3 regions of the Streptomyces sp. NPDC051677 genome follow, and region 2 is predicted to be linked to each of the others. Evidence: riboswitches for the same ligand, from Rfam matches in the RefSeq annotation. Region 2 holds a riboswitch; each other region holds the start of a gene.

Region 1 (4,408 bases), on a different contig from region 2:
ACGGTCTCGTCCAGCCGCTCCCAGTCGAGGTCGCCGGCCGTCGCGTCGACGAACGCGCCGAGGTTCACCGAGCCCAGGTTGCACACGGCCGTCTCGCCGTCGTCCGTGACCTCCAGGATCTCCGTGCACAGGTTGGAGGAGTGCACGACGTGACCCGGCTCGGCCGTCTGGTTGGCGGTGCGGTTGGCGGCGTCCTTGAAGGTCATCCAGCCGTTGCCGGTCTGCGCGAGGGTGCGCATCATGCGGCCGTACAGGTCACGGGCCGGGATGGTCTTCTTCGCCAGCCCCTTCGCCTCGGCCGACCGGTACGCCGCGTCGAACTCGTCGCCCCACAGGTCGACCAGCTCGGGCACGTCGGAGGGGGAGAACAGCGACCAGTCGGCGTCGGCGTTGACCCGGCGCATGAACTCGTCCGGGATCCAGTGCGCGAGGTTCAGGTTGTGCGTACGGCGGGCGTCCTCACCGGTGTTGTCCCGCAGCTCCAGGAACTCCTCGATGTCGGAGTGCCAGGTCTCCAGGTAGACCGCGGCCGCGCCCTTGCGCCGGCCGCCCTGGTTCACGGCGGCGACGGAGGCGTCCAGGGTCTTCAGGAACGGGACGATGCCGTTGGAGTGCCCGTTGGTCCCGCGGATCAGGGAACCGCGCGAGCGGATCCGGCTGTACGACAGCCCGATGCCGCCGGCGTGCTTCGACAGCCGGGCCACCTGGTGGTAGCGGTCGTAGATGGAGTCCAGCTCGTCGATCGGGGAGTCGAGGAGGTAGCAGGACGACATCTGGGGGTGGCGCGTACCGGAGTTGAAGAGGGTGGGGGAGGACGGCAGGTAGTCGAGCCGGCTCATCAGCCGGTAGAGCGCGGCGACCTCGTCCAGGGAGCGGACGCCCGCTGCTGAATCGAGCCCAGTGTCCTCGGCGAGGCCGGAGGCGACGCGCAGCAGGAAGTGCTGGGGCGTCTCGACGACCTTGCGGGTGATCGGGTGCCGCAGCAGGTAGCGGCTGTGCAGGGTGCGCAGTCCGAAGTAGCCGAAACGGTCGTCGGCGTCGGTGTCGACCAGCGCGTCGAGGCGGGCGGCGTGGACGCGCACGAACTCGGCGGTGCGGTCCGCGATCAGGCCCTCGCGGTGGCCGACGGCGACCGACGTGGTGAACGACGTGACGCCCTGCGAGGCGGCCTCCGCGGCGATGCCGATCGTCAGCAGCCGGGCGGCCAGCTTCGAGTAGGCGGGGTCCTCGGAGATCAGGCCGGCGGCCGCCTCCGTGGCCAGCTCGCGCAGCTCCGCAGTGATCTCGGAGGCAGCCCGTGCAGACCGGCCGCGCAGGGCCGCGGCGGCGACCCGGCCGGGGTCGGCGTCGGGCAGGTCGGCGGTCAGCTCGGTCAGGGTACGCAGCAACGCGGTACCGGGACCGTCGGTCTCCAGCTCGGTGACTGAAGCCGGTTCGGCTGGCGCGATGGTCACGTGAGGCTCTCCCTCGCTCGGCGGTGGGCCTGGCGGAGGGCAGGGGGCAGCACACGAGCGCACGGGGCGTCGCGTCCACCGGCCCACTCCACGAGGCCCGGACGTCAGGGCGCCCGGACCTGATGGGCCGGGCACGCTGTCGGCAGGTCCTCGGACTGACGCTCGTGCGCGGCTGCTTTGAATACAGATGCGCACAAGTACACCGTTGCGGGACAGTTCCGGATTCGCACCGGATTCCCCTGCGGCGACAGCGAGCACGAGCATACATCTTGTGCTCGCCTGTCACGCCACCCCCAGATGTTGTGTCGGGGTGGTTTCAGCAAGATTCTTCCGAGGAACCGCAGACGTTCATGCCTGGGAGGAATCGCATCGTGTGGTGGCGATTCGGAGCGTTGCAGGGTCCGGGAGTTCGGGCGCGGAGCGCCCGGTGGGCTGTCCGGCGGAGTCGGGGGTAGGGAGGGGGGCAGTGTCGAACGTGTGGTCGGTGGGTCGCTGATTGGTGGGACGGGTGTGCGGAAGTCGGCTGTTCGTGCGGGATGGCTGTGTAGGTTCGGGTGTCATGAAGCTGGTGGTGCAGGTCAAGCTGTTGCCGACGCCCGTGCAGGCGGCGGCGCTTGAGGCGACCTTGCACGCCTGCAACGAGGCGGCGACCTGGGCGTCCGAGGTTGCCTTCGGCAGGGATGTGAAGCGGAACTTCGCGCTGCGCGAGCACACCTACACCGAGATCAGGCAGCGGTGGGGACTGGGCGCGCAGGCCGCCCAGCACGTCGTCAAGAAGACGTGTGACGCCTATACCGCCCTCAAGGCGAACCTGAAGGCCGGGAACCTGGGCAAGCCGTGGTCGAAGCGGTACCGGCGGGCCGCCGAGAAGCCGGTCGTCTTCCGTCCCGAGGGCGCGCAGCCCTACGACGACCGGATGCTGTCCTGGCAGATCGCTGAGCGGACCGTCTCCATCTGGACCCTGTCGGGGCGGGTGAAGGGGGTGGCGTTCACCGCCTCCCCGCAGCAGCTGGCCCGCCTGGCCCTGTACCGCAAGGGCGAGTCCGACCTCCTGTACCGCGACGGCATGTGGTTCCTGAACGCCACCTGCGAACTCCCCGAGGCCGAGCCGAACGCAGATCCGGACGGGTTCCTGGGTATCGATCTGGGGATCGTGAACATCGCGACCACCTCGGACGACCAGATCATGGCCGGGCGCGCCCTGAACCGTGGACGGCTGCGTGAACGCACCCTGCGCAGCAAGCTGCAGAAGAAGAACACCCCGTCCGCCAAACGCCGGTTGAAGAAGCGGCGGCGCAAGGAAGCGCGGCGGGCGAAGGACGTCAACCACAAGATCGCGAAACATGTGGTGGCCGAGGCAGAACGCACCGGTCGTGGAATCGCCCTCGAAGAATTGACGGGCATTCGCGAACGGGTACGGCTTCGCAAGCCCCAACGGGCCACCCACTCCAGCTGGTCCTTCGCCCAGCTGGGGGCGTTCATCGCGTACAAGGCCAAGAAGGCCGGGGTGCCGGTGGTGTACGTCGATGCGGCGTACACCTCCCGCACCTGCGCCGAGTGCGGCCACATCGACAGGGCGAACCGGGTTTCCCAGGCGTGGTTCGCGTGCCGGTCCTGCGGATTCGTTGATCACGCAGACCGGAACGGCTCCCGCAACATCCGCGCTCGCGCGGAAGAGTTGTGGCGACGCGGGGCGCAGTCAATCGCCCCAGACCCGCCCCCGACACCCGAGGGCGGGACCGGACGCAAGCGCAGCGCCACAGCCAGTGGTGCCCGCTGTGCAAGCCCGGGACTTCAGTCCCGGGTCGTTGACAGCGTCAACTTGTAGGTGAGGAGAGTGAGGTCGCTCAGCTCCGGGATGGGGCTCCAGTCCCGCTCGGGCGTACGGACGAAGCCGAGACGTTCGTAGATGCGGTGGGCGGCGTGCATGGCGCCCTGGGTCGACAGGACGACGGTGGTGCAGCCCTCCACGGCTCGCGCGCGCTCGATGCAGCCCCGCACCAGAGCCTCGCCCGTACCCCGGCCACGGGCGGCGCGGTCGACCGCGAGCATCCGTATCTCGGCCTCGCCAGGGCCCGCGATGTCCGTCATGAGGTTGCCCGGGCCCGGGACGAAGGTGACTCCGCCGAGGAGGACGCCGCCCTCGACGGCCACCAGGACCTCGGCGGCCGACGCCCGCTCCGCGACGTTCCTGAGCTTGTGGAGGTACGGGTCGCTCTCCCCGAAGTCGAGGAGTCCGTCGTCCAGATAGGCGCGGGCGGTCAGCTCGCCGAGCGCCTCGAACTCGCCGCTCTCCACCCGCCGTATCACGATGTCCATGGGCCCGAGTCTGCCGGACGCCCGCGCCCGGGGGCTTATGGCCACAGTCTGTGGATTCCGCCCTTGGCGGGCTGGAACAGACTCGATCCGCGCGCCCGACGTCTCGCCGCCGACGTAGGCACGTCCACCCCGCCCGCGCCGGGCTCGACCTGTCTGCCCCACCGCAAGTTCCAGCTCTGCCCTTGACCTCGCCGGGGCTCGGCGCCCGGCTCGCGGATCTCTCCCCGGGGCGCCGAGCCCCGGGGAGAGATCCACGAGCCGTTCTGCCGGCAGCAACGGGCCCTGCTGACCTAGGCGCGTACTAGTGGGCGCTGCCCGCCGTCGCCGGAGGCAGCTCGACCTGGACCCCCGCGTCCCCCGCGTCCCCCGCGTAGTCCTCCGGACTTGTCTCGTCGACGCCCTCCGGGGCCTTGGCCGCCTTCAGGACGAAGGTGAGGACCACGGTGACGACGACGTTGAGGACGAACGCCGTCAGGCCGATGTAGCCGATCTCGCCGATGCCCGGGATCTCCTTGGCCGAGCCGCCGAAGTGCTTCTGGGTCGGGGAGGCGACGCCGTACGCGGCGAAGGTGCCGTAGACCATGCCGACCGCCCAGCCGGCGAGCAGCGCCCAGCGGTGGAACCAGCGGGTGAAG
Region 2 (4,408 bases):
CCGGTGCGCTCAAGCCCAAGGTCGCGGTGGCCATGTCCGCCGCGCTCAACCTGGTGGGCGCCTTCCTCTCCGTGGAGGTCGCCAACACGATCTCCAAGGGTCTCGTCGACGAGACCGGCATCCGTCCCGAGGTCATCTTCGCCGCGTTGGTCGGCGCGATCCTCTGGAACCTGCTGACCTGGCTGGTGGGCCTGCCCTCCAGCTCCTCCCACGCCCTCATGGGCGGTCTGATCGGCGCCACCATCGCCTCGGCGGGCTTCGACGCGGTGCACGGCGACGCGCTGGTCACCAAGGTCCTCATCCCGGCGATCGCGGCCCCGATCGTCGCGGGCGTCGCCGCGTTGCTCGCGACCCGCCTCTCCTACACCCTCGGCAAGAAGGCCGACGGCAAGGCGGCCGAGAAGGGCTACCGCGCCGGCCAGATCGCCTCGGCCGGCCTGGTCTCCCTGGCCCACGGCACCAACGACGCGCAGAAGACGATGGGCATCATCACCCTCGCCCTGGTCGCCGGCGGCGCCGTGGCGCCCGACTCCGACCCGCCGGTCTGGGTCATCCTCTCCGCCGGCCTGGCCATCGCGCTCGGCACCTACCTCGGCGGCTGGCGCATCATCCGCACCATGGGCAAGGGCCTGACCGACCTGCAGCCGCAGCAGGGCTTCGCCGCCCAGACCAGCGCGGCCACGGTCATCCTGGCCTCCTCCCACCTCGGCTTCTCCCTCTCCACCACCCACTCGGTCTCCGGTGCGGTGATGGGCGCGGGCCTGGGCCGCAAGGGCGGCGTGGTCCGCTGGTCCACGGCGACCCGCATGTTCGTGGCCTGGGGCCTGACGCTCCCGGCGGCGGCGCTGGTGGGCGCGCTGGCCGAGTCGGTCACGGACCTGGGCGACTGGGGCACGGCGGTCGTGGCCGTCTTCCTGGTGGCCTCCAGCGCGGCGATCTGGAAGATCTCGCGGCGTGAGGTCGTCGACGCGTCGAACGTCAACGAGCCCGAGGAGTCGCCCGGCGTGATCACCACGGCGATCGCGGCGGTGACCCCGCCTCCGACGGGCACGGTGACCGAGGACCTGACGGCCACGATCCCGTCCCCGGCGACCGCGACCGCGCCCACCGAGCCCGCCACTCCCCCGGCCGCGGCCGTCTGAGCCCGCGCACCCGGTACGAAGGAAGAGAACCAGCATGAAGATCGACTGGGCAGCCCTGGGCTCCGTCTTCGGCGTCAGCCTCGCGGTCACCGTGGGCCTCGTCACCCTGTTCACCCTGGGCGTCATGGGCCTGTCCCGCCAGGAACGCGCCACGGCAGAGGGCGGCTCGGCCACCCTCGCGGTGACGGGCGCGTACGCGTGCTTCGCGGCGTGCGCGGCGGCGGTGGCGTACGGGATTTCGCTGATCGTGGCCTGAGACGTACAGGTTTCTCACTCGGCCCTGTCTGCGGTCGCCTTCACGGGCGGCTGCGGCAGGGCCGAGTCATGTTCTGCGCGCCGTGGGACCAGGGCGATGTGGGGTTCTGCACACTCTCCCCGTGCAGGTCAACAGCAAGTTGACGGCCCTTCCGGGGCCGTGGTGGACTGCCCGAGCCATGTACGGCGGCAGAAGAGGAAGCCGGTGCGAATCCGGCGCGGTCCCGCCACTGTCACCGGGGTAGTAAGCCCCGGGAGCCAGGAACTCTCGCCGCCGGTCTCGTCGAACCAGGGCGTGGACACCCTGAGTGAGGACATATCGCCATGCCCGCTCGGCCGTTGAGGCACAGCACCAGGTCGTTGCCCTACCCCACGGCCGGCTGAGCCCGTGCAAGCCGATCGCGTGCACGCGTACGGCGCCGCCGCCGGCCTCCTCGGCGACCTGCTCCTCGGCGATCCCCGCCGGGGGCACCCGGTCGCCGCGTTCGGCCGGGCGGCCGCAGCCGTGGAACGGGTGCTCTGGCGCGACCACCGCGGCTGGGGGGCCGTCCACACCGTCGTGTGCGCCGGTGGGGCCGTGGCCCTGGGAGCCGTCGCCCGCAAGGCCGTACGTCCCTCCCCGGCCGCTTCTCTCGGCCTCACCGCCGCCGCCACCTGGGCCGTCGTCGGCGGCGCCTCTCTCGTCCGGGAGGCCCGCGCCATCGGACGGGCCCTCGAAGCGGGGGACGTCGAAGCGGCCCGGGAACGGCTGCCGCATCTGTGCGGGCGGGATCCGCAGGCGCTGGACGCGGACGGGATAGCCCGGGCCGTCGTCGAGTCCGTCGCCGAGAACACCTCCGACGCCGTCGTCGGGGCGCTCGTGTGGGGGGCCGTCGCCGGGGCGCCGGGCCTGCTCGGGTTTCGGGCCGTCAACACCCTTGACGCCATGGTCGGGCACAGGTCGGCCCGCTACCGGCGGTTCGGGTGGGCCTCCGCGCGGCTGGACGATCTCGCCGGGTGGCCGGGGGCGCGGCTGACCGCCGTCCTGGCCGCCGTCGCGGGGGATGATCCGCGGGCCGCGGTGCGGGCCTGGCGGGGGGACGCCCACCGGCATCCCAGCCCCAACGCCGGGCCCGTCGAGGCCTCCTTCGCGGGCGCGCTCGGGGTGCGGCTGGGCGGGACGCTGTCGTACGGCGGCCGGGTCGAGCACCGGCCGGTGCTGAACGGGGCGGGCGGGCGGCCCGTCGTCGCCCAGGACATCGAACGCGCCGCGCGGCTCTCGCGCCGTGTCGGCCTGCTGGCGCTCGGCGTCACCGTCGCCGCGCGCGTCATCGTCACGACAGCGAAGGGGCGGACGACATGAGCGGGGGACTTCTCGTCGCCGGCACCACCTCCGACGCCGGCAAGAGCGTCGTCACGGCCGGGATCTGCCGATGGCTGGTGCGGCAGGGGGTCAAGGTCGCGCCCTTCAAGGCGCAGAACATGTCCCTCAACTCGTTCGTGACGCGTGCGGGCGCCGAGATCGGGCGGGCGCAGGCCATGCAGGCGCAGGCCTGCCGGGTCGAGCCGACCGCGCTGATGAATCCCGTGCTGCTCAAGCCCGGCGGCGAGCAGAGCAGTCAGGTCGTGCTGCTCGGCAAGCCCGTCGGGGAGCTCAGCGCGCGTGGCTATCACGGGGGGCGGCAGCAGAAACTCCTGGGAACCGTTCTCGACTGTCTCGCCGAGTTGCGGGGCACGTATGACGCGGTGATCTGTGAGGGGGCCGGCTCTCCTGCCGAGATCAATCTTCGGCGGACCGACATCGTGAACATGGGGATCGCCCGGAACGCCGGGCTCCCGGTCCTCGTCGTCGGCGACATCGACCGGGGCGGGGTCTTCGCCTCCTTCTTCGGGACCGTCGCGCTGCTCTCCCCCGAGGACCAGAAGCTCGTTTCCGGGTTCCTCGTCAACAAGTTCCGCGGGGACGTCTCGCTGCTGGAGCCGGGCCTCGACATGCTGCACGGGCTCACCGGGCGGCGGACGTACGGCGTGCTGCCGTTCCGGCACGGGCTCGGGATCGACGAGGAGGACGGGATGGGGGTCCCCCCGCTCAAGCGAAGTCGAGAGTGGGGGAGGGTCTCGTTGCGCGGGACGGTCCGGGAGTCGAACACCGCCCCGCCCGTCGGGGCGGACGTGCTGCGGGTCGCCGTCTGCGCGATCCCGCTGATGTCGAACTTCACGGACGTGGACGCGCTGGCCGCCGAACCGGGCGTCGTCGTGCGGTTCGTGGACCGGCCCGAGGAACTGGCCGACGCGGACCTGGTCGTCGTCCCGGGGACCCGTGGGACCGTGCGCGCCCTTCAGTGGCTGCGCGAGCGCGGCCTCGCCGACGCCCTGCGGCGGCGGGCCGCCGAGCAGCGGCCCGTCCTCGGCATCTGCGGGGGCTTCCAGATCCTGGGCGAGCGCATCGAGGACGACGTCGAGAGCCGGCGCGGACAGGTCGACGGGCTCGGCGTCCTGCCGGTGCGGGTGCGGTTCGCCCGCGAGAAGACCCTCACCCGGCCCGTCGGGGAAGCCCTCGGCGAGCCCGTCGAGGGGTACGAGATCCATCACGGGGTCGCCGAGGTCACGGGCGGTGAGGCGTTCATCTCCGATGGCGCAGGACACCGCTTGGACGGCTGCCGGGTCGGCCAGACCTGGGGCACGCACTGGCACGGCTCGCTGGAGTCGGACGGGTTCCGGCGGGCGTTCCTGCGCGAGGTGGCGGCCGCCGCGGGCCGGCGTTTCGTGCCCGCCGCCGACACCTCGTTCGCCGGGCTGCGCGAGGAGCAGCTCGACCGGCTCGGCGACCTGATCGAACAGCACGCGGACACCGACGCGCTCTGGCGGCTCATCGAGTCGGGCGCGCCGCAAGGACTGCCTTTCATTCCACCGGGAGCGCCCGCATGAGCACAGTGTTGTTGTTGTCGACCGCCGACACCGATCTGCTGGCGGCCCGGGCCGCTTCCGGCGCCGACTACCGGATCGGCAACCCGACCCGGGTGGACGTGGCG
Region 3 (4,408 bases), on a different contig from region 2:
CGCGGACGCGGGATCGGCGAGCCAGCGGGCCACCGCCTCCGGCTCGGCGGCGCCGACCTCGGCGAGGGTCAGGCCCCGCCAGCGCCCCATGTCCAGCCCCGCCAACTCGGCCGTCTCCGCCGGCTGTGCCGCGTCGAGCCCGAGAGCGGCCGCCGTCTGGCGGCAGCGCACGCTCGGTGAGGTGACGACCCGCGCGGCCGCGGGCAGGGTTCCGGCCCCGGCCCGGGCCCGGGCCTGCCCGGCGGCGTCGATCGAGCCCCCGTCGTCGAAGCGGGCCTGACGCAGCGACGCGTTCGTCGCGGGCGAGACGAAGGTGACACGGCTCGTCATGGGGCGGCTCCTCTTGGTCCGGTCACGGTGCGGTCCTGGCGTGGTCCTGGGCGTGGTCCTGGTGTGCGCTCACCGTGGTCCCAGAAACCGTATGTGCGGGCGGTCGTCGGGGCCGGTGCGGGTGACGGTGGCACGTACGCCGTACACGTCGGCGACGAGGGTCTCGGTGAGGACGTCCTGCGGGCTGCCGGCGGCCACCACGCGCCCCTGTCGCAGGACGACGACCCGGTCGCAGTACATCGCGGCCAGGTTCAGGTCGTGCAGGGCGACGACCGTGGTGAGGCGGAGTTCCCTGATCAGCGTCAGCAGGCCCAACTGGTGCTGGATGTCCAGGTGGTTGGTGGGTTCGTCCAGCAGCAGTTCCCGCGGCTGCTGGGCGAGGGCGCGGGCGATCTGGACGCGCTGGCGTTCGCCGCCGGAGAGGGTGTGCCAGGGGCGGTGGGCCTTGTCGGCCAGCGCGGTGCGCTCCAGGGCGCCGCGCACGGCCTCCTCGTCCTCGGCCGAGGCGGGGGCCCAGGCCCGGCGGTGCGGGACCCGACCGAGGCGTACGACGTCGAGGACGCTCAACGCGACCTGGGTGTCGGCCTGTTGCTCGACGACGGCGACCCGCCGGGCGACCGTGCGGCGCTCCACCCGATCCAGCGGGTGGCCGTCGAGGGTGACGACGCCGGAGGCCGGCGCGACGACCCCGGCCAGCAGGCGCAGCAGGGTCGACTTGCCGGAGCCGTTCGGGCCGAGCAGGCCGGTGACGGTGGCGGGGCGGGGGGCGAGGCTGACGCCGTCCAGGATGAGGGCGCCGCCGGCCGTGTGCGCGACGCGCTCGGCGCGCAGCCCGCCGGCGTCGCAGCCGTCGCCCTCGCCGCCGGCGTCCGAGGCGCCGGTCATCGTGCGCTCCTGGTCCGGTACAGCACCAGGACGAACGCCGGGACGCCGATCAGCGAGGTCACCACGCCCACCGGCACCTCCTGCGGGTCCAGGACGGTGCGGGCGAGCGTGTCCACCCACACCAGGAACACCGCCCCGGCCAGCGCAGCAGCCGGCAGCAGCCGGGTGTGCCCGGGGCCGGTCAACGCGCGGGCGGCGTGCGGGAGGACCAGGCCGACGAAGCCGATCGCGCCCGCCGAGCTGACCAGGGCAGCCGTCAGCAGGGCGGTGGTGCACAGCAGGACCAGCCGGGTGCGCGCCACGTGCACGCCCAGGGACGCGGCGGCGTCCTGCCCGAACGCGAACGCGTCCAGTGTCGTCGCGTACGCGGCGCACACCAGCAGGGTGACCACCAGTGCCGCCAGGCCCACGCCCACATCGTTCCAGCCGGCCCCGCTGAGCGAGCCGAGCAGCCAGAACAGCACCCCGCGCGTGGTCTCCGCGTCGGCGGCCGTCATCACGACGAACGAGGTGAGCGCGGAGAAGAGCTGCATGGCCGCCACACCGGCGAGGACCACCCGGTCCGTGGTGCCGCCGAGGGTGTGGCTGAGCAGCAGCACCAGAGCGAACGAGAGCGCCGCGCCCAGGAACGCGCCCCCGGAGACCGACACGACACCGCCGCCCACGCCGAGCACGACGACCGCGACCGCGCCGGTCGAGGCCCCGGACGAGACGCCGAGGACGAAGGGGTCGGCGAGCGGGTTGCGCAGCAGGGACTGCAGCACCGCGCCGCACACGGCGAGGCCGGCGCCGCACACGGCGGCCAGCAGCGTGCGCGGCAGCCGCAGATTCCACACGATCCCGTCCCGGATCGGCGTCAACTCCGCCTGCCCCCAGCCGAGATGGGCCGCCACCGTCGCCCACACGTCACCGACCGCGATGTCGGCCGGGCCGATGGTGATCGCCACCGCGACGGACCCGCACAGCAGCGCGAGACCGGCCGCCCACAGCGCCGCGCGACGCAGCCCGCGCACCGCGGCCGGGGTCGCCGACGACAGGGCGTCTCTCATCCCCCGAGGCCGTACGCGCGCAGCGCAGCCGCTGCCTTCTCCACGCCCTCGACGGTCCGGACGGTCGGGTTCATGGCCTGCCCGGGCAGCAGCACGTACCGCTTCTTCCGCACCGCCGTCATGTTCTTCGTGACCGGGTCGGACTCCAGGAACGCGATCTTCTTCGCGGCGGTCTCGGCCGTCTGCTGCCTGCGGCTCAGGTCGCCGATGACGAGGACGTCCGGGTCGCGGTCGGCGACCGTCTCCCAGTTGACCTGGGGCCACTCCTCGTGGGTGTCGTCGAAGGCGTTCTTCGCGCCGAGTTCACGGGTGATGACGCCGGGCGCGCCGCAGCAGCCCGCCAGATACGGGGATCGGGAGTCGGCGAACCAGTACATGAGGCTGACGTCGTGCGCGTCGAGCCCCGAAGTGGCCTTCTCCACCCGGGACTTCAGCTCGGCGACCAGTTTCGTGCCGCGCTCCTCGACGCCGAAGATCTTTGCCAGGTCGGTGACTTCGCCGTAGACCGCGTCCATGGTCAGCGGCTCGGTGCGCGAGCCGTCGCCGTCGCCGGCGTTGTCCTTGCCGACGCAGTCGGAGGGGGAGAGGTAGGTGGGCACGCCCACCTTCGCGAACTGTTCGCGGGTGGCGACGCCGCCCTCGCCGAGAGTGGAGGCGAACGACGCGGCGACGAAGTCGGGTTCGGTGTCCAGGACCTTCTCGAACGACGGGGCGTTGTCGGCCAGCCGCTTCACCTTCGCGTCGGCCTTCTCCAGCCCCTTCGCCACCGGGTCGGTCCAGGTGGCGGTGCCCGCCATGCGGTCGGCCAGCCCGAGGGAGAGCATGATCTCGGTCGTGCCCTGGTTGAGGGAGACCGCCCGCCGCGGAGGACCGTCCACGCGGACCCGCTGCCCGCAGTTGTCGAGCGTGACCGGACGGCCGGCGGAGTCACCCGACGAAGAGCCAGCCGAGTCCGTCGCGGCGGGGGAGCCGCCGCAGCCGGTCAGCAGCAGGGCGGCTGCCAGGAGCGGGACGGCAGGACGGACGGGGCGTGCGAACGGCACGGAACTTCCTTCGGCGTCGAGGGCTCTGGCGCGAAGCCCGGTCGTACGGTGCTCCCCCGGCCGTCTTCCGGCGTCGGAGGCCGCCAGCAGGTCTTCGGACTCGGGGTCATCCGGACGAGGCGCCTTCCCGGACCGCGATCACGCTCCAGTGGCCAGTGCCCCGCCCGTCGCCCTTACCGCTGCGCGTCAGCTCCGGAGTCGCACCGGATTCCCTGACCCGCGCACGTACGGATACGCACATGGGTACGACTGGCCTCGGCAAGCTACCACAGCCCTCCCGGCACAGCTTCTAGGTAGACTGACCTACCTAAAAAACGGAGGGAGAGGCATGAGCGAGACCACGGCCCCGGCGGCGCGACGCGGCAAGAAGCAGGGAAGCGCGCGCACGCGGCTGCTCGCCGCCGCCACGCGCCGCTTCTACGCGGACGGCGTGTCGGCGACCGGGATCGACACGATCACCGCCGAGGCGGGCGTGGCGAAGATGAGCCTGTACAACAACTTCTCCTCCAAGGCCGACCTGGTGCTGGCCTACCTCGACGCGCGGCACGAGGAGTGGCTGGGCCTGTACCGGCGACGGCTGGCGGAAGTCCAGAACCTCCAGGAGGCCCAGGACGGCCGGGACGGCCAAAGCAATGGTGTCGGTGGCGCCGGTGTGCTGGCCGTCTTCGACGCGTACGCCGATCACGCCGCCTGCGCCTACGAGCGCGGTTTCCGGGGCTGCGGGCTGCTGAACGCGGCTGCCGAACTGCCCGCCGGGCACGAGGGGCGGGAGGTGGTGCGCCGGCACAAGGAGGACGTGGAGTCCCTGCTCGCCGGACACCTCGAGGAACTGCTGCCGGACCGGCCCGAGGAGGCCCGCGCGGTCGCCGAGCATCTGGCGTTCCTCCTGGAAGGCGCGATGGCGCGCGCCGGTCTGGAGGGCGCGGGCACGCGTCTGGAGCATGCGCGGACCATGGCGGCGAACCTGCTGGACCGGCTGTGACGCGGCCCGCCGGACACCCGGCCCGCTCGGTGGGCATGGGCTCGCTGTGCGTGCTCATGGCATCGGTGCTGTGGGGCACCACCGGCACCGCCGCGACCTTCGCCCCGGCCGTCGGGCCC

The links. A riboswitch is a leader RNA that binds a small molecule or an ion and turns the genes downstream of it on or off. The one in region 2 is predicted to bind cobalamin.
Region 1: it holds a riboswitch for cobalamin, as region 2 does, so the genes downstream of both, ACIBAF_RS15330 (ribonucleoside-diphosphate reductase subunit alpha) here and ACIBAF_RS20010 (cobalamin biosynthesis protein) in region 2, are expected to answer to the same signal.
Region 3: it holds a riboswitch for cobalamin, as region 2 does, so the genes downstream of both, ACIBAF_RS24525 (ABC transporter substrate-binding protein) here and ACIBAF_RS20010 (cobalamin biosynthesis protein) in region 2, are expected to answer to the same signal.

Annotation. Positions count from the first base shown of each region.
Region 1 covers NZ_JBITCT010000011.1:95,548-99,955, reverse strand. The annotation lists gene ACIBAF_RS15330 (ribonucleoside-diphosphate reductase subunit alpha) at 1-1,454, opposite strand, end outside; cobalamin riboswitch at 1,578-1,735, opposite strand; gene ACIBAF_RS15325 (RNA-guided endonuclease InsQ/TnpB family protein) at 2,014-3,282, shown strand; gene ACIBAF_RS15320 (GNAT family N-acetyltransferase) at 3,249-3,773, opposite strand; gene mctP (monocarboxylate uptake permease MctP) at 4,075-4,408, opposite strand, start outside.
Region 2 covers NZ_JBITCT010000015.1:171,417-175,824, reverse strand. The annotation lists gene ACIBAF_RS20020 (anion permease) at 1-1,142, shown strand, start outside; gene ACIBAF_RS20015 (hypothetical protein) at 1,177-1,398, shown strand; cobalamin riboswitch at 1,545-1,688, shown strand; gene ACIBAF_RS20010 (cobalamin biosynthesis protein) at 1,786-2,739, shown strand; gene ACIBAF_RS20005 (cobyric acid synthase) at 2,736-4,304, shown strand; gene cobN (cobaltochelatase subunit CobN) at 4,301-4,408, shown strand, end outside.
Region 3 covers NZ_JBITCT010000021.1:16,504-20,911, reverse strand. The annotation lists gene ACIBAF_RS24540 (histidine phosphatase family protein) at 1-330, opposite strand, end outside; gene ACIBAF_RS24535 (ABC transporter ATP-binding protein) at 400-1,215, opposite strand; gene ACIBAF_RS24530 (FecCD family ABC transporter permease) at 1,212-2,264, opposite strand; gene ACIBAF_RS24525 (ABC transporter substrate-binding protein) at 2,261-3,307, opposite strand; cobalamin riboswitch at 3,396-3,521, opposite strand; gene ACIBAF_RS24520 (TetR/AcrR family transcriptional regulator) at 3,636-4,289, shown strand; gene ACIBAF_RS24515 (DMT family transporter) at 4,286-4,408, shown strand, end outside.